Regions from separate parts of the Streptomyces sp. NPDC029138 genome, predicted to be linked through region 2. Evidence: riboswitches for the same ligand, from Rfam matches in the RefSeq annotation. Region 2 holds a riboswitch; the other holds the start of a gene.
What was found. A riboswitch is a leader RNA that binds a small molecule or an ion and turns the genes downstream of it on or off. The one in region 2 is predicted to bind glycine.

Region 1: linked by a shared signal. The riboswitch ahead of gcvT (glycine cleavage system aminomethyltransferase GcvT) and the one ahead of gcvP (aminomethyl-transferring glycine dehydrogenase) in region 2 are both predicted to bind glycine.

The regions. Positions count from the first base shown of each region.
Region 1 is NZ_JBVHWM010000040.1:13,686-24,335, reverse strand. Features, by position in the region: gene ACZ4WH_RS27180 (enhanced serine sensitivity protein SseB) at 1-267, opposite strand, end outside; gene ACZ4WH_RS27175 (AAA family ATPase) at 334-1,002, opposite strand; glycine riboswitch at 1,182-1,277, shown strand; glycine riboswitch at 1,278-1,390, shown strand; gene gcvT (glycine cleavage system aminomethyltransferase GcvT) at 1,433-2,551, shown strand; gene gcvH (glycine cleavage system protein GcvH) at 2,689-3,066, shown strand; gene glyA (serine hydroxymethyltransferase) at 3,081-4,346, shown strand; gene ACZ4WH_RS27155 (L-serine ammonia-lyase) at 4,406-5,773, shown strand; gene ACZ4WH_RS27150 (hypothetical protein) at 6,423-6,614, shown strand; gene ACZ4WH_RS27145 (sacsin N-terminal ATP-binding-like domain-containing protein) at 7,139-10,650, shown strand, end outside.
Region 2 is NZ_JBVHWM010000010.1:4,132-14,781, reverse strand. Features, by position in the region: gene ACZ4WH_RS11880 (ABC transporter ATP-binding protein) at 1-196, shown strand, start outside; gene ACZ4WH_RS11875 (TOBE domain-containing protein) at 225-644, shown strand; gene gcvP (aminomethyl-transferring glycine dehydrogenase) at 699-3,584, opposite strand; glycine riboswitch at 3,760-3,854, opposite strand; gene ACZ4WH_RS11865 (PRC-barrel domain-containing protein) at 3,974-4,345, shown strand; gene ACZ4WH_RS11860 (DNA polymerase IV) at 4,267-5,742, opposite strand; gene ACZ4WH_RS11855 (MerR family transcriptional regulator) at 5,811-6,494, opposite strand; gene ACZ4WH_RS11850 (bifunctional nuclease family protein) at 6,755-7,228, opposite strand; gene ftsR (transcriptional regulator FtsR) at 7,314-8,051, opposite strand; gene ACZ4WH_RS11840 (FHA domain-containing protein) at 8,096-8,926, opposite strand; gene ACZ4WH_RS11835 (DUF881 domain-containing protein) at 9,117-9,986, opposite strand; gene ACZ4WH_RS11830 (small basic family protein) at 9,992-10,324, opposite strand; gene ACZ4WH_RS11825 (DUF881 domain-containing protein) at 10,321-10,650, opposite strand, start outside.

The sequences.
Region 1 (10,650 bases), on a different contig from region 2:
TTCCTCGGAGCTGAACACCGGGACGTACACCTGGCCGTCGATGTCCATCGTCGGCAGGTCCAGCGGGCCGCTGTGCGGGCCCCCGCCGTTGGGCAGCGGTATCCACAGGAAACTCCGCCCGAGGACCTCGATGATCCGGCCGCCCGCCGAGGGGATGCCGAGGGAGGCCGACAGCACCTCCTCCAGCTCGTTGCCGGGCCAACCGCCGTGCGGGTGGGGGTGCGCCTGTGCCGGGAAGTCCGCGTGAATGTCCGCCGGGAAGTCCATCTGCCTACCGCCTGCTGGGAACCACTGCTGTGAGCAAGAAGGCTAGCGGGTGGCTGTGACAGTGCCTCACCGCGTGAAGCCGACCCGGCTCAGGACGTCCGCCGCGTCCCGGTCCAGCAGCACGGCCGCGCCGCAGCCTGCGGGCAGCTCCCCCTTCTCCGCCGCGCGCAGCAGCCGGGCGGTCGCGCGGCGGTGGCGGCGGAAGGCGTAGCGGGAGACGCCCCGGCCGCGCTCGCGCTGGCCCGCCCGGGCCGTCTCGGGGCTGACGTCGAGGAGGAGCAGGTGCAGGGTGGCGCCGCGGCGCCGGGCCTCGCGGGCCAGCCAGGCGCGCACCCAGGCCTGGGTGCCGCAGTCGTGCACGACGACGCCCTCGCCGGTGCGCAGGGCCCGGCGCAGCCCGGCGTAGTGGGCGAGGCGGACCAGGGGGCGGTAGAGCGCGTAGGGGACGAAGCGGGGGACGCGGGCGTCCCAGCGGTCGCGGGTGTCCTGGGAGTCGACGCGGTGGCCGGTGACCGCGCGGTGCATCAGCGTGGACTTGCCGCTGCCGGGCAGACCGGTGATCACCACCAGGTCGCGGGGGCCGAAGAGCAGGGCGTGCGGGCTGCGGCCCGCGCGGTCGCGCAGGTCGCGGACGACCTGGACGGGGCGGTCCGCGCGGCGCTCGCGGGCCAGGGCGGAGGGCTGTCCGGGCACCGCGATGCCGGCGTCGGTGGCGTAGGCCGATGTCCTGTTCACCGTGATCGTCCTCCCCAGTGGGCTCGGTCATCCCCATGCCCGTTGTATGTAAAGAGAAGGTAATGGGCAACGGTAGGTGGTTCGTGTGCGTTCTGCCACAGCTCGGTCACAAGCAGCACGCTCTGGATGGCCGGGGTGCGGCGTGCAATGATGTGCCCGCCAACTGCATACCGGCCGCTTGAATCCGCGCGGGAGAGTTCCCAGCCCCGGGCTGGGACGCCGAAGGAGCAAGTCCCTCCCTTGAATCTCTCAGGCCCCGTTACCGCGCGGGCGAGGCACATCTGAAAAGCGGGCCGCTGTGTCAGTGGCTCCACCCAAGGTGCAAGCCGTGATCGTCCCTGTGGCGGTCGTGGCGAACCTCTCAGGTTCCGATGACAGATGGGGAGGAACGTTCCTCGCCTGTCCGCTCGCCCTGGGAGACGACCGTCCGATGAGCAGCACTGAACTCCGTCACACCGCGCTCGATGCCGTGCATCGCGCGCTCGGTGCGACGATGACCGACTTCGCCGGCTGGGACATGCCCCTGCGCTACGGCTCCGAGCGCGACGAGCACCTCGCCGTGCGGACCAGGGCCGGTCTCTTCGACCTGTCCCACATGGGCGAGATCACCGTCACCGGCGCCGAGGCCGCCGCGTTCCTGAACCACGCCCTGGTCGGCAACATCGCCTCCGTCGGTGTCGGCCGCGCCCGCTACACGATGATCTGCCAGGCCGACGGCGGCATCCTGGACGACCTGATCGTCTACCGGCTGGCCGAGACCGAGTACATGGTCGTGGCCAACGCCTCCAACGCCCAGGTGGTGCTGGACGCGCTGACCGAGCGCGCCGCCGGCTTCGACGCCGAGGTCCGCGACGACCGGGACGCGTACGCGCTCATCGCCGTGCAGGGCCCGGAGTCCCCCGGCATCCTGAAGTCCCTCACCGACGCCGACCTCGACGGCCTGAAGTACTACGCCGGCCTGCCCGGCACGGTCGCCGGCGTCCCGGCGCTGATCGCCCGCACGGGCTACACCGGCGAGGACGGCTTCGAGCTGTTCGTGAAGCCGGAGCACGCCGTCGAGCTGTGGCAGGCGCTGACCAAGGCGGGTGAGGGCGCCGGGCTGGTCCCGTGCGGGCTGTCCTGCCGGGACACGCTGCGCCTGGAGGCGGGCATGCCGCTGTACGGGCACGAGCTGACGACGTCCCTCACCCCGTTCGACGCCGGGCTCGGCCGCGTGGTCAAGTTCGAGAAGGAGGGCGACTTCGTCGGGCGCGAGGCGCTCGCCGACGCCGCCGCCCGGGCCCAGCAGAACCCGCCGCGGGTCCTGGTCGGCCTGGTCGCCGAGGGCCGCCGGGTGCCGCGCGCAGGGTACGCCGTCGTCGCCGGCGGCGAGGTGATCGGCGAGGTCACCTCCGGTGCCCCCTCCCCCACCCTGGGCAAGCCGATCGCCATGGCCTACGTCGACGCGGCGCACGCGGCGCCGGGCACCGAGGGCGTCGGCGTGGACATCCGGGGCACCCACGAGCCGTACGAGGTCGTGGCGCTGCCGTTCTACAAGCGCCAGAAGTAGACACTGGGCGCGGTCGCGCCTCCCTGGGCCCCCGGTCCGTGGCCGGGGCGTGACCCTGCGCACATTCGCCCGCTCACCAGCGGTTTCCCTAGTCCCCCCGTCATCAGCACTCCCGCGTGTACAGGAGAATTCAGGCCATGAGCAACCCCCAGCAGCTGCGCTACAGCAAGGAGCACGAGTGGCTGTCGGCCGCCGAGGACGGCGTCGCGACGGTCGGCATCACGGAGCACGCGGCCAACGCGCTCGGTGACGTCGTGTTCGTTCAGCTCCCCGAGGTCGGCTCCACGGTGTCCGCGGGCGAGACCTGCGGCGAGCTGGAGTCGACGAAGTCGGTGTCCGACCTGTACTCGCCGGTCACCGGTGAGGTCACCGAGGTCAACGAGGACGTCGTCAACGACCCGTCGCTGGTGAACTCCGCCCCCTTCGAGGGTGGCTGGCTGTTCAAGGTACGCGTCGCGGAGGAGCCGGCCGACCTGCTCTCCGCCGACGAGTACACCGCTTTTTCCGCCGGCTGAGGAGTCGTAGCCGTATGACTGTCCTGAACACGCCCCTGCACGAGCTGGACCCGGAGATCGCCGCCGCGGTCGACGCCGAGCTGAGCCGCCAGCAGTCGACCCTGGAGATGATCGCCTCCGAGAACTTCGCGCCGCTCGCGGTGATGGAGGCCCAGGGCTCGGTCCTGACCAACAAGTACGCCGAGGGCTACCCGGGTCGCCGGTACTACGGCGGCTGCGAGCACGTCGACGTCGCCGAGCAGATCGCCATCGACCGGGTCAAGGAGCTGTTCGGCGCCGAGTACGCCAACGTGCAGCCCCACTCCGGCGCCTCCGCGAACCAGGCGGCCCTGTTCGCGCTGGCCCAGCCCGGGGACACCATCCTCGGCCTGGACCTGGCGCACGGCGGCCACCTCACCCACGGGATGCGGCTGAACTTCTCCGGCAAGCAGTTCGACGTGGTCGCCTACCACGTGGACGCCGAGACCGGCCTGGTCGACATGGCCGAGGTCGAGCGGCTCGCCAAGGAGCACCGCCCCAAGGTGATCATCGCGGGCTGGTCGGCGTACCCGCGGCAGCTGGACTTCGCCGAGTTCCGCCGGATCGCCGACGAGGCCGGTGCCTACCTGTGGGTCGACATGGCGCACTTCGCGGGCCTGGTCGCGGCCGGTCTGCACGAGAACCCGGTGCCGTACGCCGACGTGGTCACCTCCACCACCCACAAGACGCTGGGCGGCCCCCGCGGCGGCATCATCCTCGCCAGGAAGGACTTCGCGAAGAAGCTGAACTCCTCCGTCTTCCCGGGCTTCCAGGGCGGTCCCCTGGAGCACGTGATCGCGGCCAAGGCGGTGTCCTTCAAGGTCGCGGCCTCGGAGGACTTCAAGGAGCGCCAGCGGCGTACGGTGGAGGGTGCCCGCATCCTCGCCGAGCGCCTGACGGCCCCGGACGCCCGCGAGGCCGGCGTGAACGTGCTGTCCGGCGGCACGGACGTGCACCTGATCCTGGTGGACCTGCGCGCGTCCGAGCTGGACGGGCAGCAGGCCGAGGACCGGCTCCACGAGGTCGGCATCACGGTCAACCGCAACGCCGTCCCGAACGACCCGCGGCCGCCGATGGTCACCTCGGGCCTGCGTATCGGTACGCCGGCCCTGGCGACCCGAGGCTTCACGGCCGAGGACTTCGCCGAGGTCGCGGACGTGATCGCCGAGGCGCTGAAGCCGTCCTACGACGCCGAGGCCCTGAAGGCGCGCGTGAAGGCGCTCGCCGACAAGCACCCGCTGTACCCGGGCCTGAACAAGTAAGTCCCCGGTGGGGCACCCGCGGAGGGTGCCCCACCCCCCTGCTGTCCTGAGGAGTGACCGTGGCCATCTCGGTCTTCGACCTGTTCTCGATCGGCATCGGCCCGTCCAGCTCCCACACGGTCGGCCCGATGCGCGCGGCGCGGATGTTCGCCCGCCGCCTGCGCAACGAAGGCCTCCTGGAGCGGGCCGCCGCCGTCCGGACGGAGCTGTACGGCTCCCTGGGCGCGACCGGCCACGGCCACGGCACCCCGAAGGCCGTCCTGCTCGGCCTGACCGGCGACTCGCCGCGCACGGTGGACGTGGAGACGGCGGACGCGCGCGTGGAGGCGATCAAGGCGGAGGGGCGGATACGGCTCCTGGGCGAGCACGAGATCGCCTTCGACTTCGACCGGGATCTCGTGCTGCACCGCCGCAAGGCCCTGCCGTACCACGCCAACGGCATGACGCTGTGGGCCCACGGCGCCGACGGCGAGGAGCTGCTCTCCAAGACGTACTACTCGGTGGGCGGCGGCTTCGTCGTCGACGAGGACGCGGTGGGCGCGGACCGGATCAAGCTGGACGACACGGTTCTGAAGTACCCGTTCCGCACGGGCGACGAGCTGCTGCGCCTGACGAAGGAGACCGGCCTGTCGATCTCTTCTCTGATGCTGGAGAACGAGCGGGCCTGGCGCTCCGAGGAGGAGATCCGCGCGGGCCTGCTGGAGATCTGGCGGGTGATGCGGGAGTGCGTGGAGCGCGGCATGTCCCGTGAGGGCATCCTGCCCGGCGGTCTGAAGGTCCGCCGCCGCGCGGCCGTCTCGGCCCGCCAGCTGCGCGCGGAGGGCGACCCGCTGGCGCACGCCATGGAGTGGATCACGCTCTACGCGATGGCGGTGAACGAGGAGAACGCGGCGGGCGGCCGGGTCGTGACCGCCCCCACGAACGGCGCGGCCGGCATCATCCCGGCGGTCCTGCACTACTACATCAACTTCGTGCCGGGCGCCGACGAGGACGGCGTCGTGCGGTTCCTGCTGGCGGCGGGCGCGATCGGCATGCTCTTCAAGGAGAACGCCTCCATCTCCGGCGCCGAGGTCGGCTGCCAGGGCGAGGTCGGCTCGGCCTGCTCCATGGCGGCGGGCGCGCTCGCCGAGGTGCTCGGCGGCTCCCCCGAGCAGGTGGAGAACGCGGCCGAGATCGGCATGGAGCACAACCTCGGCCTGACCTGCGACCCGGTCGGCGGCCTGGTCCAGATCCCGTGCATCGAGCGCAACGGCATGGCCGCGGTGAAGGCGGTCACGGCCGCGAAGATGGCGATGCGCGGCGACGGCTCCCACAAGGTGTCCCTGGACAAGGTCATCAAGACCATGAAGGACACCGGCGCGGACATGAGCGTGAAGTACAAGGAGACGGCCCGGGGCGGGCTGGCGGTGAACATCATCGAGTGCTGAGGAAACGGGCCCTGACCAGCGCGTCCGCTTCTTCCAGCGCTGCCGGGCCCTCCCTGCTTACTCGGCGGAAAGTCCCCCAAAAGTCCCTGGGAGAGGCTTGAAAGTCCCCGACAGTCCCCGGGATGTCCCCGAGGCACGTCGCAGATGTGGTTAGGCAGGGCCCACGTGAGGTCCGTCCCGGCGTCCCTGCGACGTCTCGGCGTGTGGAGCGGGCCGTGGTGCGTCAGATAGGGGGACCTACGCATTGCGAGACCGTGAGCGTTCGTGCTGCGTGGTGCCTGATCGTGCTGCTGAGTGCCGTTTGGCCTGATCAGAGCATGTGCGACCGGCTGGTCTGTGCTACCTCGTATTACGTCGTCCAAAGGCGTCTGGCCACCGACCGGCCACCGGGAAGGGCACCTTGGTGGCAAAGAGCCGGGGCACCCGGGTTGTCGTCTTCTCATAGACGGCAGAATCCTGCGGGCAATCGTTCGTCACTCGCTGCTGGCGACTACAGGTGGTGGCGGGCCACGGCTGCCGCCTGTACCGCCTCAGTCTCCAGGCCGACATCGACGTACGCATCGCCGTCCGCATCTGGGACACACCGCCCAAACCCTGGACCCGCAGGCGAGATGGCCCTACCGCGCCCGGGTGTGTACGAGGGCTACGCATGGTGGGCGGACGTGAAGCCGCGTCCGCTTGCTACGGCGAGACACTGAGCAGTATCACCGACGACTGGACCCCAAAACAGATCCAGCGGGCCTGGGACAGGTGCCCGGCCAATGAACGCTACGTCCTCGATCTGGCCTTCGTCCCGGACCCCGCCCCGGACGACGAGGATGAAGATGAAGCCGACGCCTGACCGGCGAACACACGACAACGCCCCAAACAGAGTGCGAGTCAGATCCCGGGGCGCTATTCCACAAAGGAAAGAGAGCCGCTGCCGGCGGCGGTTGACATCAGCCGCCGCACCTTGAAGGGTTCCTTCCTCTTGGACGCCGACTCGACCAACCGGCCCCTGCTGCACCGCAAGCACGAGTTCCTTGCTCCGGACGTTCCAGATGTCCCCAAATACCAGCGGTTGATCCTTCGTGCTGACAGTTGACCAGCTCCGCGAACGGGGCTGGCTCTCTAGCACGCGCTTATGACAATTCGGGCCGCCGATGGGCTTCTTTGAGTCGTCCCGCCGGTCTCCAATCTGAGGGTGCCCGGCCGTCGCAAGGGACGGTATCTGGCCACACCCCCTCTCACATCGACATGTGAGCTTTCAAGGAATTGGCCGGAAAACGTGGCTGGTGCCCACTTCCGGTCACACTGATGAGCACGATTCCCGGCAGGCACGCACCGGCATGCCGGTTCAACGAGGGGGGAACGGCCATCACACCGATGAGGGGCAGCGGAGCAGGGGCGGGGTTCGGGGACGCGATCACCACTCTGACACGACGGCGGATCGAGATCTTCGACGGAGCGGGAGGAGACTGGCGCTTCGCCGAGAGCCTGAAGTCCGTCAGTGAGGACACGGCCCAGGAGTACGAGGGCCGCACGATCTTGGAGCTCATCCAGAACGGACACGATGCCCTGGCCGCAGGGGGCACTGGCAGGATCGTCGTGCTGGCGATCCGCCAGGAGGACGGTGGCGGCGTCCTGTACGTCGCCAACGAAGGAACCGGATTCACCGAGGAGAACTTCAAGGCCATCACCGAACTGGCCCTCTCCAGCAAGGGGGCGGGGGAAGGGATCGGGAACAAGGGGCTCGGCTTCCGCAGCGTGCTGCAGCTGACCGACTGGCCCGAGATCTACTCCAAGGCGTCGCCCGCTTCCGACTCGTTCGACGGCTACTGCTTCCGTTTCGCCCGGCCGGACGACATCCACGCCATTGTCGACGACACGGCCCTCGCGGCCCGAGTGATCCAGGACATCTCCCCGCTGGCGTTGCCAGTGCCGGCCGAGGCCACGGATCCCGTGCTCAAAGAACTCGCCGCAGACGGCTTCTCGACCGTCGTACGGCTGCCGCTGCGCCACGACCACGCCTGGGGCCTTGTCGTGACGCAGGCCGCGGAGGTGGTGGACGACGAGGCGCCCCTACTGCTCTTCCTCGACCGCGTACGGGAACTGGTCGTGGAGATCCGTGACGGGGCCGAGGGCGGCACACGACATGTGCTGTCACGTGCCCAACGCCCCTGCGACCTGGTCGCATCCCGGACCGCGGACTGGATCAGCGAGGTCGACCTCGGTGACGCCGGGCGGTATCTGCTGGCCCGGCGGACCCTGGACGCCGAGGCGCTGCGCGTGGCGATCGAGCGCAGCGTCGACGTCCACGGGATCGACGCGAAATGGCTGGAGTGGCAGGGCGAGGCGTGGGTAAGTGTCGCGCTCCGACTGGACCGGCCGCTGTCGCGGAACGGCCGGATGTACACCTTCATCCCGATGTCGGAGGCATCCTCTGCGCCGTTCCCGGGCCACGCCCACGCGCCGTTCTTCACCAAGCTCGCCCGGCTCGACATCAGCGAGGCGGTGGCCCTCAACGATCTGCTGCTCGACCAACTGGCGGTTCTCTGCGTGGAATCGGCCAGACGCCTGCGTACCGAGACCCCGCACGCCCGTGCCGGGGACCTCGTCCTCGACCTCATGTGCTGGGACACCCCGGCCCGCCTCGGCAAGGCGGTGGACGGGCGGCTCGCCGTCGAGCCGTTCCTCCCTCTGGAGGGCGGGGAGTCCTGGGGCACCCTGCGGGACACCTACGCCTGGCCGGACGGCCGACGCCCCTGGCGCGTCCTCACCGCCGGGGCGCTCGCCCGGGCCAGAGCCCGTCTGCTGGCCGCCTGCGCAGGCCAGGTCCGGCACGCCCGTGCCGACCGGCTGGCCAAGGCGGTCGTCTCCCGGGCCCTGCGTCCTCCGCTGGTCAGGACCGCCGACTGGGCCGAGGCGGTGGCCGAGGAGATCCGGGCAGAAGGTAGCGAGTCGCCGAGCCCACGCTGGGCGGACTTCTACAACGACCTGGCCCAGGCCTTCACCGGCCAGCACACCGCGCTGCGGGGCCGGCGGATCGTCCTCGACCAGGACGGCGGCCTGCGGCCTGCGCTCGGCGGTGCGGCGGAGCAGGGAAGGAAGGGCCAGACGGAAGGCACCGTCTTCTTCCACCCCGGGGACGAGCACGACGACGCCGGCACCCGCGTCCCCGGCGACCTCAAGGCGCTGCGCCGCCGTATCGCCTTCACCCACCCCGACATCACCTGGGAGAGCCCCGGACGGGACTTCCTGCTGCGGGGCGGGCTGGTCCGCTCCTACCAGCTGGACCAGGTCTTCGACGCGCTGCACGACCTGCTCGGGGCACGGCCCTCGGAGGCCCTCAGCCGCGACGCCCTCACCTTCGCCCTGCGGCAGTTCCCGGCGCTCACGCCGGGGCAGCGCGACCGGCTGTCGCGGATCGCCTTCCGGGTGCCGCTCGCAGACGGCGGCTGGGCAAGGGCGACACGCTGCTCCTACTCACCGGGCTGGGGCACCGAAGGCGCGCAACGGCTGGAGAGGTTCCTCAAAGCGGGCGGTTCCCGGATCCCCGAGCTGGCGGACCAGCGGCGGCACTGGATCAGCGGCCCCGACGACTGGCCCGCGCCGGTCCGGGACCGGGAGGCGTACCTCGAATTCCTCACGGCCGTCGGCGTGGTTGACGGGCTGCGGCTGTCCGTTGTCGGGGACCGCCTGGGAGCCCAGCAGGGGAACGATCTGGCACCCCGTGGCCTGGCCCAGCGGTTCGGCCTCGGCGACGACCTGGGGCCTATGTGGACGGCGGACATACGGTCCCGGTGGACCAAGTTCGCTCACCCGTGGACGCCCTACGCGTTCCAGCGGCCACTGACCCATCTCCCGGGAGCGACCGAGGTGGCGGACCTCGGCCCCACCACGCGGCGGGAGTTCGCCGAACTGCTCATCCTGGGATTCCGCACCTGGGGCGACGAGGTCTTCAACGTCACCGTGTACCGGCCCGAGCACCCGCACAAGCGGGACGAGCACTCCTGGCCCACACCGTTCGCTTCCTTCCTCCGCCGCACGCCCTGGCTTCCGGTGGAGGACGCCGAGTCGGACGGCCCGGCCTTCGTCACCCCCGGCGAGGCGTGGTTCAGCACCGACGGGGAACTGCCCAGCTTCGTCCCCTCGTTACCGCTGCCGACCCGGCGGCTTCTTACCGACAAGGCCGCGGCCGCGAGGCTCCGCCAGTGCGGGCTGCGGAGCTGGGAGGACCCTCGGCACGCCGGAGCGGCCGTCAAGCACCTCGGCGAGATCCTCCACCGGGGAGACGTACCGACGCACCTCAGTGTCTCCTTCAAGAAGCACTACGGGCGGGCGTGGTCGCACCTCGCGCAGAACACCCGCTGGCCGTGGCTCACCGGCGAGGAGGTACGACTCGTGGTCAGTCGCGGCAACGCCCTCGGCACCTTCGTGCCAACGGCCGAGGACGTGCCCGTGCACGTCTGCGACGAGCAGGCGCCGCTGAAGGAGGCACTCGTCGAACTGGCGGGCCATCCCGTCCTGGTCGCCGGACCGGAGAGCGGGGACGCCATCGTGGAGATGGCCGACGCGCACGGCATCCGCACCCTGCGCACGTCGGCGACCGATGTGCAGATCCGCCACCGCGACGGCGAACCGATCACCCCTACCGGACACGCCGACACGCTCATCGACGGCAGGGAATGGCTCGTCACGGTGGTGGCTTTGGCCGTTGAACTGAAGTCCGGGTCGTTCCTGCGCCGCAGCGAGCGCGGTGTGCGGGCCCTGCTGGAGCGGCTGCGCACCGTGCGCGTCGTCCGGTCCGACGCTGTGGAGGTCGTCATCTCAGGCGTGCTCACCGAACCACCGCCCACCACCCGCGCGCTGCCGCTGCCGGACGCCAACCATCCCAC
Region 2 (10,650 bases):
CAGCGCCCGCAACCTGTGGCACTGCGAGGTCGCCGGCCTGGAGACGCACGGCGACCAGATCCGCGCCGACCTCACCGGCGAGCTGCCGCTCGCGGCGGACCTGACGACGGTCGCCGCGGCCGAGCTGGACCTGCACCCGGGTGCACCGGTCTGGGCGACGGTCAAGGCGACGCAGACCCACGCATACCCGGCCTGAGCGGACCGGCGCTCTACGGTGGGTGCCCATGACCCTGAGCATCCGCAACCAGCTGCCCGGCATCGTCACCGAGGTGCACCCGGGCGAAGTCATGGCGACCGTCAAAGTCCGGCTCACCGGCGGCCAGGACCTCACCGCGGCCATCACCCTGGAGGCCGTCGAGCACCTCGGCCTCGCTCCGGGCTCCCCGGTGAGCGCCCTGGTGAAGGCGACGGAGGTCTCCCTGGCCGCCAACCGGATCGAGGGTCTGTCGATCCGCAACCAGCTGCCCGGCACGGTCATCCGTCTCACGCTCGGCGAGGCCATGGCCACAGTCCGGATCTCCGTGGACGGCGGTGAACTCACGGCCGCGATCACGAAGGACGCGGCCGGAGACCTCGGCCTGTTCGTGGGCTCCGACGTCGTCGCCCTGATCAAGGCGACCGAGGTCTCGCTGGCGACGGCGTAGGAACGCCCGAAGGCCCCGCCCGGAACCCGGGTGGGGCCTTCGGCAGCGGCTCGCTCAGTCCTCGTAGGCGTCCAGCGGCGGGCAGGAGCACACCAGGTTCCGGTCGCCGAAGGCCTGGTCGATGCGGCGCACCGGCGGCCAGTACTTGTCGGCGGCCGAGACACCGGCCGGGAAGACGGCCTCCGCGCGGCTGTAGGCGTGCGTCCACTCACCGCCGAGCGCGGCGGCGGTGTGCGGGGCGTTCCGCAGCGGGTTGTCCTCGGCGGGCCACGCGCCGGAGCCGACCTTCTCGATCTCCGCGCGGATGGCGATCATCGCATCGCAGAAACGGTCCAGCTCGGTGATGTCCTCGGACTCGGTCGGCTCGATCATCAGCGTGCCGGCCACCGGGAAGGACATGGTCGGCGCGTGGAAACCGTAGTCGATCAGCCGCTTGGCGACGTCGTCCACGCTCACGCCGGTCGCCTTGGTCAGCGGGCGCAGGTCGATGATGCACTCGTGCGCGACCAGGCCGCCGGGGCCGGTGTAGAGCACCGGGTAGTGCGGCTCCAGGCGCTTGGCGATGTAGTTCGCGGAGAGCACCGCGACCTGCGTGGCGCGCTTGAGGCCCTCGCCGCCCATCAGACGGACGTACGCCCACGAGATCGGCAGGATGCCCGCGCTGCCCCACGGGGCGGCCGAGATCGGGCCCACGCCCGTCTCCGGGCCGGCCTCCGGCTGGAGCGGGTGGTTCGGCAGGTACGGCGCCAGGTGCGACCGGACCGCGACCGGGCCGACGCCCGGACCGCCGCCGCCGTGCGGGATGCAGAACGTCTTGTGCAGGTTCAGGTGGGAGACGTCACCGCCGAAGTGGCCCGGCTTGGCCAGGCCGACGAGCGCGTTGAGGTTGGCGCCGTCGACGTACACCTGGCCGCCCGCCTCGTGGACCTGGGCGCAGATGTCGGCGACGTGCTCCTCGAACACACCGTGCGTCGACGGGTAGGTGATCATCAGCACCGCCAGCTCGTCGCGGTACTGCTCGATCTTGGCGCGCAGGTCCTCGACGTCGATCTCGCCGTCCTCGGCGGTCTTCACGACGACGACCTTCATGCCGGCCATCACGGCGCTGGCCGCGTTGGTGCCGTGCGCGGAGGACGGGATGAGGCAGACGGTCCGCTGCTCGTCGCCGTTGGCGCGGTGGTAGCCGCGTACGGCGAGGAGACCCGCCAGCTCGCCCTGCGAGCCCGCGTTCGGCTGGAGCGAGACCTTGTCGTAGCCGGTGACCTCGGCGAGGCGGTCCTCCAGCTCGTGGATGAGCGTGAGGTAGCCCTGGGCCTGCTCGGCGGGCGCGAACGGGTGCATCTGCCCGAACTCGGACCAGGTGACCGGCTCCATCTCCGTGGTCGCGTTGAGCTTCATGGTGCAGGAGCCCAGCGGGATCATGCCGCGGTCGAGCGCGTAGTCGCGGTCGGCCAGCTTGCGCAGGTAGCGCAGCATCGCCGTCTCGGAGCGGTGCTGGTGGAAGACCGGGTGGGTGAGGTACGCGTCGGTGCGCAGCAGCGCCTCGGGCAGGGTGTCCTCGGCGCTCTCGTCCAGCGCCTCGATGTCGCCCTCGACGCCGAAGGCGGCGAAGACGGCGGCCAGCTGGGCCCGGTTGGTGGTCTCGTCGCAGGCCGCCGAGACGTGGTCGGCGTCGACGAGACGCAGGTTGACCCCGTTCTCCCGGGCGGCGGCGACGATCGCGGCGGCCTTGCCGGGCACCCGCGCGGTGAGCGTGTCGAAGTACGCGCCGTGGACGATCTCCACGCCGCCGGCCTTCAGCCCCTCGGCGAGGAGCGTGGCGTACCGGTGCGTGCGCCGGGCGATGGTCTTCAGGCCCTCCGGCCCGTGGTAGACGGCGTACATGCCGGCCATCACGGCGAGCAGCACCTGCGCGGTGCAGATGTTGCTGGTCGCCTTCTCCCGGCGGATGTGCTGCTCACGGGTCTGGAGCGCGAGGCGGTAGGCCTTGTTGCCGTCGGCGTCGACGGAGACGCCGACGAGCCGGCCGGGAAGGCTGCGCGCGAACTTCTCGTGTACGGCCATGTAGCCGGCGTGCGGCCCGCCGAAGCCCATCGGCACACCGAAGCGCTGGGTCGTACCGACGGCGATGTCCGCCCCCAGCTCGCCCGGCGAGGTCAGCAGGGTCAGCGCGAGCAGGTCGGCGGCGACCGTGACGAGAGCGCCCAGCTGGTGCGCCTGGTCGATGACGGGCTTGATGTCCCGTACGGCACCGGAGGCGCCCGGGTACTGGATCAGCACGCCGTTGATCTCGCGCTCGGCGATCTCCGCCGGGATGCCGTCGCTGAGGTCGGCGACGACGACCTCGACGCCGGTCGGCTCGGCGCGGGTCTCGATCACGGCGATGGTCTGCGGCAGCGCGTCAGCGTCGACCAGGAACACACCCTTCTTGTTCTTGCCCATGCGCCGGGACAGCGCCATCGCCTCGGCGGCGGCGGTGCCCTCGTCCAGCAGGGATGCGCCGGAGGTGGGCAGGCCGGTCAGGTCGGCGACCATCGTCTGGAAGTTCAGCAGGGCCTCCAGGCGGCCCTGGGAGATCTCCGGCTGGTACGGCGTGTAGGCCGTGTACCAGGCCGGGTTCTCCATGACGTTGCGCAGGATGACGGGCGGCGTGAAGGTGCCGTAGTAGCCCAGGCCGATCATGGAGCCGAGGACCTGGTTGCGGTCGGCGAGCGAGCGCAGCTCGGCGAGCACCTCGGCCTCGGTACGGGCACCCGGCAGGTCCAGGGCGTCGGCGTTCTTGATCACATCCGGGACCGCGGCGGCGGTCAGCTCGTCCAGCGAGCCGTATCCGACCTGCGCGAGCATCTTGGCCCGCGCCTCCGGGTCGGGCCCGATGTGGCGCTGCTCGAACGGGGTGCCCGCTTCGAGTTCGGAGAGCGGAATGCGATGGGCGGTCATTGCGGAGGCCTCCTGGTCTGACGCGACCTGCGAGGGGCACCACGGCGCGGGTACCCCGACGGCCTCCCCCTCTGTCATCTCGACCTGAGAGCTTCACCGGACGCCCGTGGGCACCGGCTTTCACCGTCGGTGAGGGCGGAAGCCGATCGACATCCGCCCTGCTTTCCAGAGTGACCTCGTCCGTGCGGTACGTGAGCCTGAGAGATTCCGGGGAGGATTTGCTCCTTCGGCGCCTCCGAGGTGGTCGGAGGACTCTCCCGCACGGGGTCAGCAGCCGCTGTCAGCGTACCAGCGAGGTCAACGCCAGGGCCTTCGAGTGGCCGCCTCCTTGAATGTGCTCTTTTGTAGTGCTTACGGATGAGTTGCGACCACGTGGAGGGAGAGGGACCGTGCAGACCGACATCGATCCGCGCAACCTGATCGGCCGCAAGGCGTTCGACCGTAACGGCACCAAGATCGGCACCATCGACGAGGTGTACCTGGACGACGCGACCGGCGTGCCCGAATGGGCGGCCATACGCACCGGCCTGTTCTCCCGGGACGCCTTCGTGCCCCTGGAGCCCAGCGAACTCGTCGAAGGCACCCTGCACGTCCCCTTCGACCGCGCCCTGATCAAGGACGCCCCCGACTTCGGCGTGGGCCGCCATCTCTCCCCAGAACAGGAACTCCAGCTCTACCACCACTACGGCCTGGACGTGGCCTCACCCCCCAACGTCCCGGACCACGACTTCGGCAAACTGGCGGGGTCGGAGGAGGCCTGATCGCGGCTTCCTCCCTGGTCGCGTGCCTCTTCCGGGGTCCGGGGCGGAGCCCCGTGCGGGTGGGAGACATCCGAAACCAACGGCAACGGATCGGCGGCCTCCAGCGCAGGATCGTCGACGAAAAACGTCCGCACCCGCCCCGGAGGGGACTGCGGCGTCTCGAACCGCACGGTCACCCGCCCCAGCCCACTGCCCTGCACCCATCCGTGCCCGTACTCGGCGTGCCGCACATCCTGCCCGGCCCGCCACTGCCGCTCGACAGGCTCCGCCCGCTCCACGGCAGCCTCCACCGCCCCCTTCTCCGGCTCCTCCTCCGCAGGCACCGGCAGCGCCTGCGCGAACAGATCCTCCTGCGTGTAGTCGGCGAGCCCGGACACCCCCACCCCGAGCAGCCGCACCCCTCCCGTGGTGTCCACGGAGTCCAGCAGCCGCGCCGCCGCCTCACGGATGACCACGGGGTCGTCCGTGGGCCCTCTGAGCGTCTCGGACCGGGTCAGGGTGGAGAAGTCGTACCGCCGTACCTTCAGCACGATGGTCCGCCCGGACAGCCCGGCCTCGCGCAGCCGCCGCACACACCGGTCGGCCAGCCGCTGCACCTCCAGGCCGACCCGCAGCCGGTCGTGGATGTCCACGTCGTACGTGTCCTCCACCGACACCGACTTGGTCTCCCGCTCGGCGACCACGGGCCGCTCGTCCCGGGCCAGGGCCATGGCGTACAGCGCGTGTCCGTGTGCCTTGCCCAGCAGCCGGACGAGTTCGTCCTCACCCGCCTCGGCCAGTTCCTCGACCGTGCTGATCCCGGCCCGGCGCAGATGGTCCCCTGTGGCCGGCCCGACCCCCGGCAGGGTGCGCACCGGCATCGGTCCCAGCAGCGCCCGCTCGGTGCCCGGCTCGATGAGCACCAAGCCGTCCGGTTTGGCCTGCTCGGAGGCGATCTTCGCGAGCATCTTGGAGGCGGCGAGCCCCACCGACCCGGTGAGCCCGGTGACCGCCAGGATGTCCGCGCGCAGCTTCTCCCCGGCCCGCCGCGCCGACTCCTCGTCCCAGGCCGCTTCCCCGGCCTCCAGGTCCACGAACGCCTCGTCCAGGCTCAGCGGCTCCACCAGCGGTGACAGCTCCCGCAGCAGCGCCATCACCTGTTCGCTGACCGCCCGGTACAGGGTGAAGCGCGGCACCAGATAGGCGGCGTTGGGTGCCAGCCGGCGTGCCTGCGCCATGGGCATCGCCGAGTGGACCCCGAACACCCGTGCCTCGTACGACGCGGTGGCGACCACCCCGCGTGGGCCGAGCCCGCCCACGACGACCGCCTTCCCGCGCAGGCTCGGCTTGGATGCCTGCTCCACCGAGGCGAAGAAGGCATCCATGTCGAGATGCAGGATCGTGGGCGCGTTTCTCACATCTCCGATGCTGCACCACGGCACTGACAACGCGGTGATGCCGGAGCGCCCTACGCGAGGTCCGGCGGTCAGACCGCCCGGTTGCGGCGCCGCGCCAGCTCGTCCGCGGGGTTGTGCCCGACGAGGGTCTCACCGGTGTCGATGCGCTCGCCGTGCAGCTGGGAGAGGGCGCTTTCCACGTCCCGCCACACCACGCCGACGGCGATCCCGAAGATACCCTGACCGCCCTGGAGCAGGGCGTGGACCTCGTCCGGCGACGTGCACTCGTACACGGTCGCGCCGTCGCTCATCAGGGTCATCCGCTCCAGATCGCGGAAACCGCGTTCTCTGAGGTGCTGGACGGCCGTGCGGATGTTCTGCAAGGACACCCCGGTGTCCAGGAACCGCTTCACGATCTTCAGGACGACGACGTCCCGGAAGCTGTACAGACGCTGGGTGCCCGACCCGTAAGCGGGTCGTACGCTCGGCTCCACCAGACCCGTACGGGCCCAGTAGTCGAGCTGCCGGTACGTGATGCCGGCAGCCGCGCAGGCCGTGGGCCCGCGGTAGCCGATCTGCTCGGACGTCATGGACGCCACCCCTCCGCCGTTCGGCACCGCCGTCGGCAGCTGCGGAGCGTGCTCCACCGCGCTGCCGGGATGGGCATATCCCCCGCCTGAGCGCGGCCGCGAGTTCGGGGGCGGGTACGGACCGCTCTCCCCGAAACCGCGTCCGGGGGCACCCCCAGCCGTACCGTCGCCGCTGGTTCTCACGCCGACCTCCGTCCTTGACCTGCCTTCTCGACGGTAGGCAGTCACCAGGGGTGCGTCAACGATCGCCACACTCGGCACGCCGAGTGATAATCACCCAAGGAGTGGTTTCCCGTGTCCCACCGCGGGGAAAGGCTAGCCGAATGCGCTGGCGGGGGGCCGTAGGACGCTCTCACTGGCCGGAGGCAATTGCCGGGGCGTGGACCTCGCGATGCCGCCGCCCGCCCCGGTCGAACCCCGGGGCCGACGGGCCGGCCCGCGTCTCACTGGCTGCTGGTGCCGAAGTCCTCGGGCGAGATCTGGTCGAGGAACTCGCGGAACTTCTCCACCTCGTCCTCCTGCTCGTCCGGAATGGCGATGCCCGCGTCGTCCAGCACCGTGTCACTGCCGTAGATCGGCGTTCCGGTGCGCAGGGCCAGCGCTATGGCATCGGAGGGGCGGGCGCTGACCTCGACCCCACTGGCGAACACCAGCTCCGCGTAGAAGACGCCTTCTCGCAGATCGGTGATGCGCACTTCGGTCAGCTCCTGGCCGACGGCCTCCAGCACGTCCTTGAACAGGTCGTGGGTCAGCGGTCGCGCGGGGGCCATGCCCTGCTGGGCGAAGGCGATCGCCGTCGCCTCCCCCGGCCCGATCCAGATGGGGAGGTAACGGTCGCCCCCCACTTCGCGCAGGAGCACGATCGGTTGGTTGGAGGGCATTTCGACCCGGACACCTACGACATCGAGCTCGTTCACACAGCAACCCTAGGCCGTGCTCGGGACGTTTGGGTAGTCGGGCCGGGAACAGGTGCCCGATCCGGCCGCTCCGCGGCCCGCCGGATCAGGGCAGCCGCACGCCGAGAGCGGTTTTCACCAGGGCCGCGTGCAGCTTCACCGTGAGGGCCGCCAGCTCCTTCGTACGGGCCTCGGCATGTGCCCTGGTCTGCGGGTTGCGGTGGCGCTTGAGCGGGGCCACCACCTGGTCGACCAGGCCCGCCTCACGGTCGGCGGCGGCCTTCATCACCCGAAGGTGGCGCGGCTCGATCCCGAACCGGCCCAGCTCCGCGATGAGCGAGGCCACGGTGACGGCCTCGGCGTCGTACGCCCCGTCCTCCAGGGGAGCGATGAGCCCGTAGGACTCCCACTCCTTCAGGTCGCCGTCGTCGATGTCCGCGGCGGCCAGCAGCTCGGCCCTGCCGAGCCTGGCCACCGTGGGCCCCTCCACACGTGCCGGCACGTCCTCCGCGGTGCGCTGGCGGCCCACCACGGGCAGCGGGACGGCCTCACCCCGCTCCATGGCGTCCAGGTGCTCACGGATCACCTTGAGCGGCAGGTAGTGGTCCCGCTGCATCCGCAGGACGTGACCGAGGCGCTCGACGTCCTCGGCGCTGAACTTGCGGTATCCCGACGGGGTCCGCTGCGGCTCGATGAGCCCCTCCGACTCCAGGAAGCGGATCTTGGAGATGGTGACTTCGGGGAACTCGTCGCGCAGCACGTTCAGCACCGTGCCGATGCTCATCAGCCCACTGTCCCTGGCGGCGGTACCGCTTCCGGCACCGCCGCTCGGTGTTTGAAGCATGGACCTTCCCTGGGGGTCCCCCCGGACGTCAGTCCGGGGGCGGGTCAGATGCCCTGCCGGCTCGCGTAGAACACCAGCCGGTACTTGCCGATCTGCACCTCGTCACCGTTCGACAGGGCCACCTGGTCGATGCGCTCCCGGTTGACGTACGTGCCGTTCAGGCTGCCCACGTCGGCCACCGTGAAGGAGCCGTCCGGGGAGCGCCGGAACTCCACGTGGCGCCGGGAGACGGTCACGTCGTCCAGGAAGATGTCGCTCTGCGGATGACGACCGGCCGTGGTCAGGTCGCTGTCCAGCAGGAAGCGGCTGCCCGAGTTCGGCCCCCGGCGCACCACCAGCAGCGCCGAACCCACCGGCAGCGCGTCCACCGCGGCCTGCGCCTCCGGGGAGAGCATCGGCAGCTGCGTCTGGCCGGTCGCCTCGGCGTCGTAGGCCTCCAGACCCGAGATCGAGATCGTGGAGGTCGTCTCGGACGCCCGCTCGGGCGTCAGCCCGGGACGCAGCGGCGCCCCGCAGTTGGAACAGAAGCGGGCGTTCTCCGCATTGCGGTTACCGCACCTCGTACACACCAGGACCGACATCGACGGATCCTCCTGCCGCGGCTGCCCCGCCGGGGCATTGGACGCGTACGGGCCGGGGGCGAACCCTCCACCCGTACCTGAGGTTGACGGTTGCCCGAAACCTATGCCGCCGGACTGGGCAGGGTCAACAGACGCCGCGCCCTGACCTCCGGAAATGTCACCACCCGGACCAGCGACCTGGTCCCGGAACAGCGGGCGCTGGCCCTCCGCGTCAGGCTGTGCGCGATGACGAGCGGTCGCGTTGTCGCTGCCCTCTCGCGCGCTCTTGCCGAACAACTTCGCAAACAACTTCACGGGCGATTCCCCTTGACCGAAACAGACCCGCCCGTGGGGCAGGACGAACCCTGATTGCCTACACCGGCCGAGCCGGACATTCTCACAACGTCCGTATCCACCAGACAGTTTCCACCACGCACCACCCCTTCGGTGCGCCGACCCCCCGCAACCTCATGCCCCTGCCGGACGGCACCCATGCACCGCCGGTTCACTGGGAGGACGACCGAGCGTAGTCAGGCCGCTTCGCCTGTCGCAAGGCGTCCACGACGATCTTGTCCGACCGCTCGACGGTCACCGTGGCCTGCTCCTTCTCCAGAGTCTGCACCACGCCTCCAGGGATGTTCAGCGCCGGCTCGAGGTCCTGCGGCTTGCCGATGACCTTGAAACGATAGGGAGCGTTGATCTTGTTCCCGTCGACACTCACACTCTTGCCGGAGTCGGTGAAGTAGGTCCCGGCGACCACCCGGACCCCGTTGACCTGGATCGCCTCCGCGCCGGCCGCGCGCAACTCCTGGATCGCGTCGAGCAGCATGTCCGCCTGGACCGTCCCCTTCGTGTCCTCGATCGTCATGGTGATGCCGGGACCCTGCGCCGCCACGGTGCCCGCGAGGATGCCGAGTTGCCTCTCCTTCTCGGCGGTCTGCCGGCGCGCCTCCGCGGCCTGGTCGGAGCTGGTCTGAAGCTCCTGACGCTGCTTTTCGAGTCCCTGCTTCTCGTCCTCAAGACGCTGAGTACGCGAATCCAGTTCATCGAGGATGCGCACAAGATCTTCCTGGCGCGCTCCGCGCAGCGCGCTGTCGGTGTCGCTGTTGGACGCCACCTGCACGGCCAGGCCGAAGCCGAGGCCGAACAGCAGCACGGCCACGATGAGTTGGGCGCGCGTGAAGCGCGGCGGCCACAACCCCTTGACGAGCCGCTGCCGGCCCGTCAGCGGCTGCTGGGCCTCCCCCTCGGCCGGCCGCCCGGCCTCGGGCGCGGGCGCGGGCGCGGGCACCTCGGCCGGCAGTTCCCTCCGCAGCCGGTTCTCCCGCTGATCGGTGCGGCCGTTGCCGCCGTTGCTGTCGTTCTGCTCGCTCATCGGTGTCACGCCCGGAACACGTGCCGCCGGATCGCCGCGGCGTTGGAGAAGATGCGGATGCCCAGGACCACGACGACACCCGTGGACAGCTGCGCGCCCACGCCCAACTTGTCACCGAGGAACACGATGAGGGCGGCGACGACCACGTTGGACAGGAACGACACCACGAAGACCTTGTCGTCGAAGATGCCGTCGAGCATGGCCCGCAGACCACCGAAGACGGCGTCCAACGCCGCGACGACGGCGATCGGCAGATAAGGCTCGACGACCGCCGGAACCTCGGGCCGGACCAACAGGCCGGCCACGACTCCCACGACGAGGCCCAGTACGGCGATCACGATGTGCCCTTCTCGGTTTTCTCTGACTTCGGCTGTGCTGTACGTACGATCACACTGGGTGCGGCGGGCAACCGGACGTCGCCCTCCGCGGAGATGGTGGCGCGGATGCCGTAGTTCTCCTCCAGGGCATGCAGATACAGGCCGTCGGCGCTGTTCTGGAACCTGGTGCTCAGCCTCTCCCCGTCCCCCACCGCCAGCACCGTGTACGGCGGCACCAGCGGCCTGTTGTCGACCAGTATCGCGTCACCCGCGGCCCTGATCGCGGACAGGGCCGTCAGCCGCTGCCCGTTGATGGAGATCGCCTCGGCTCCGGAGGCCCACAGTCC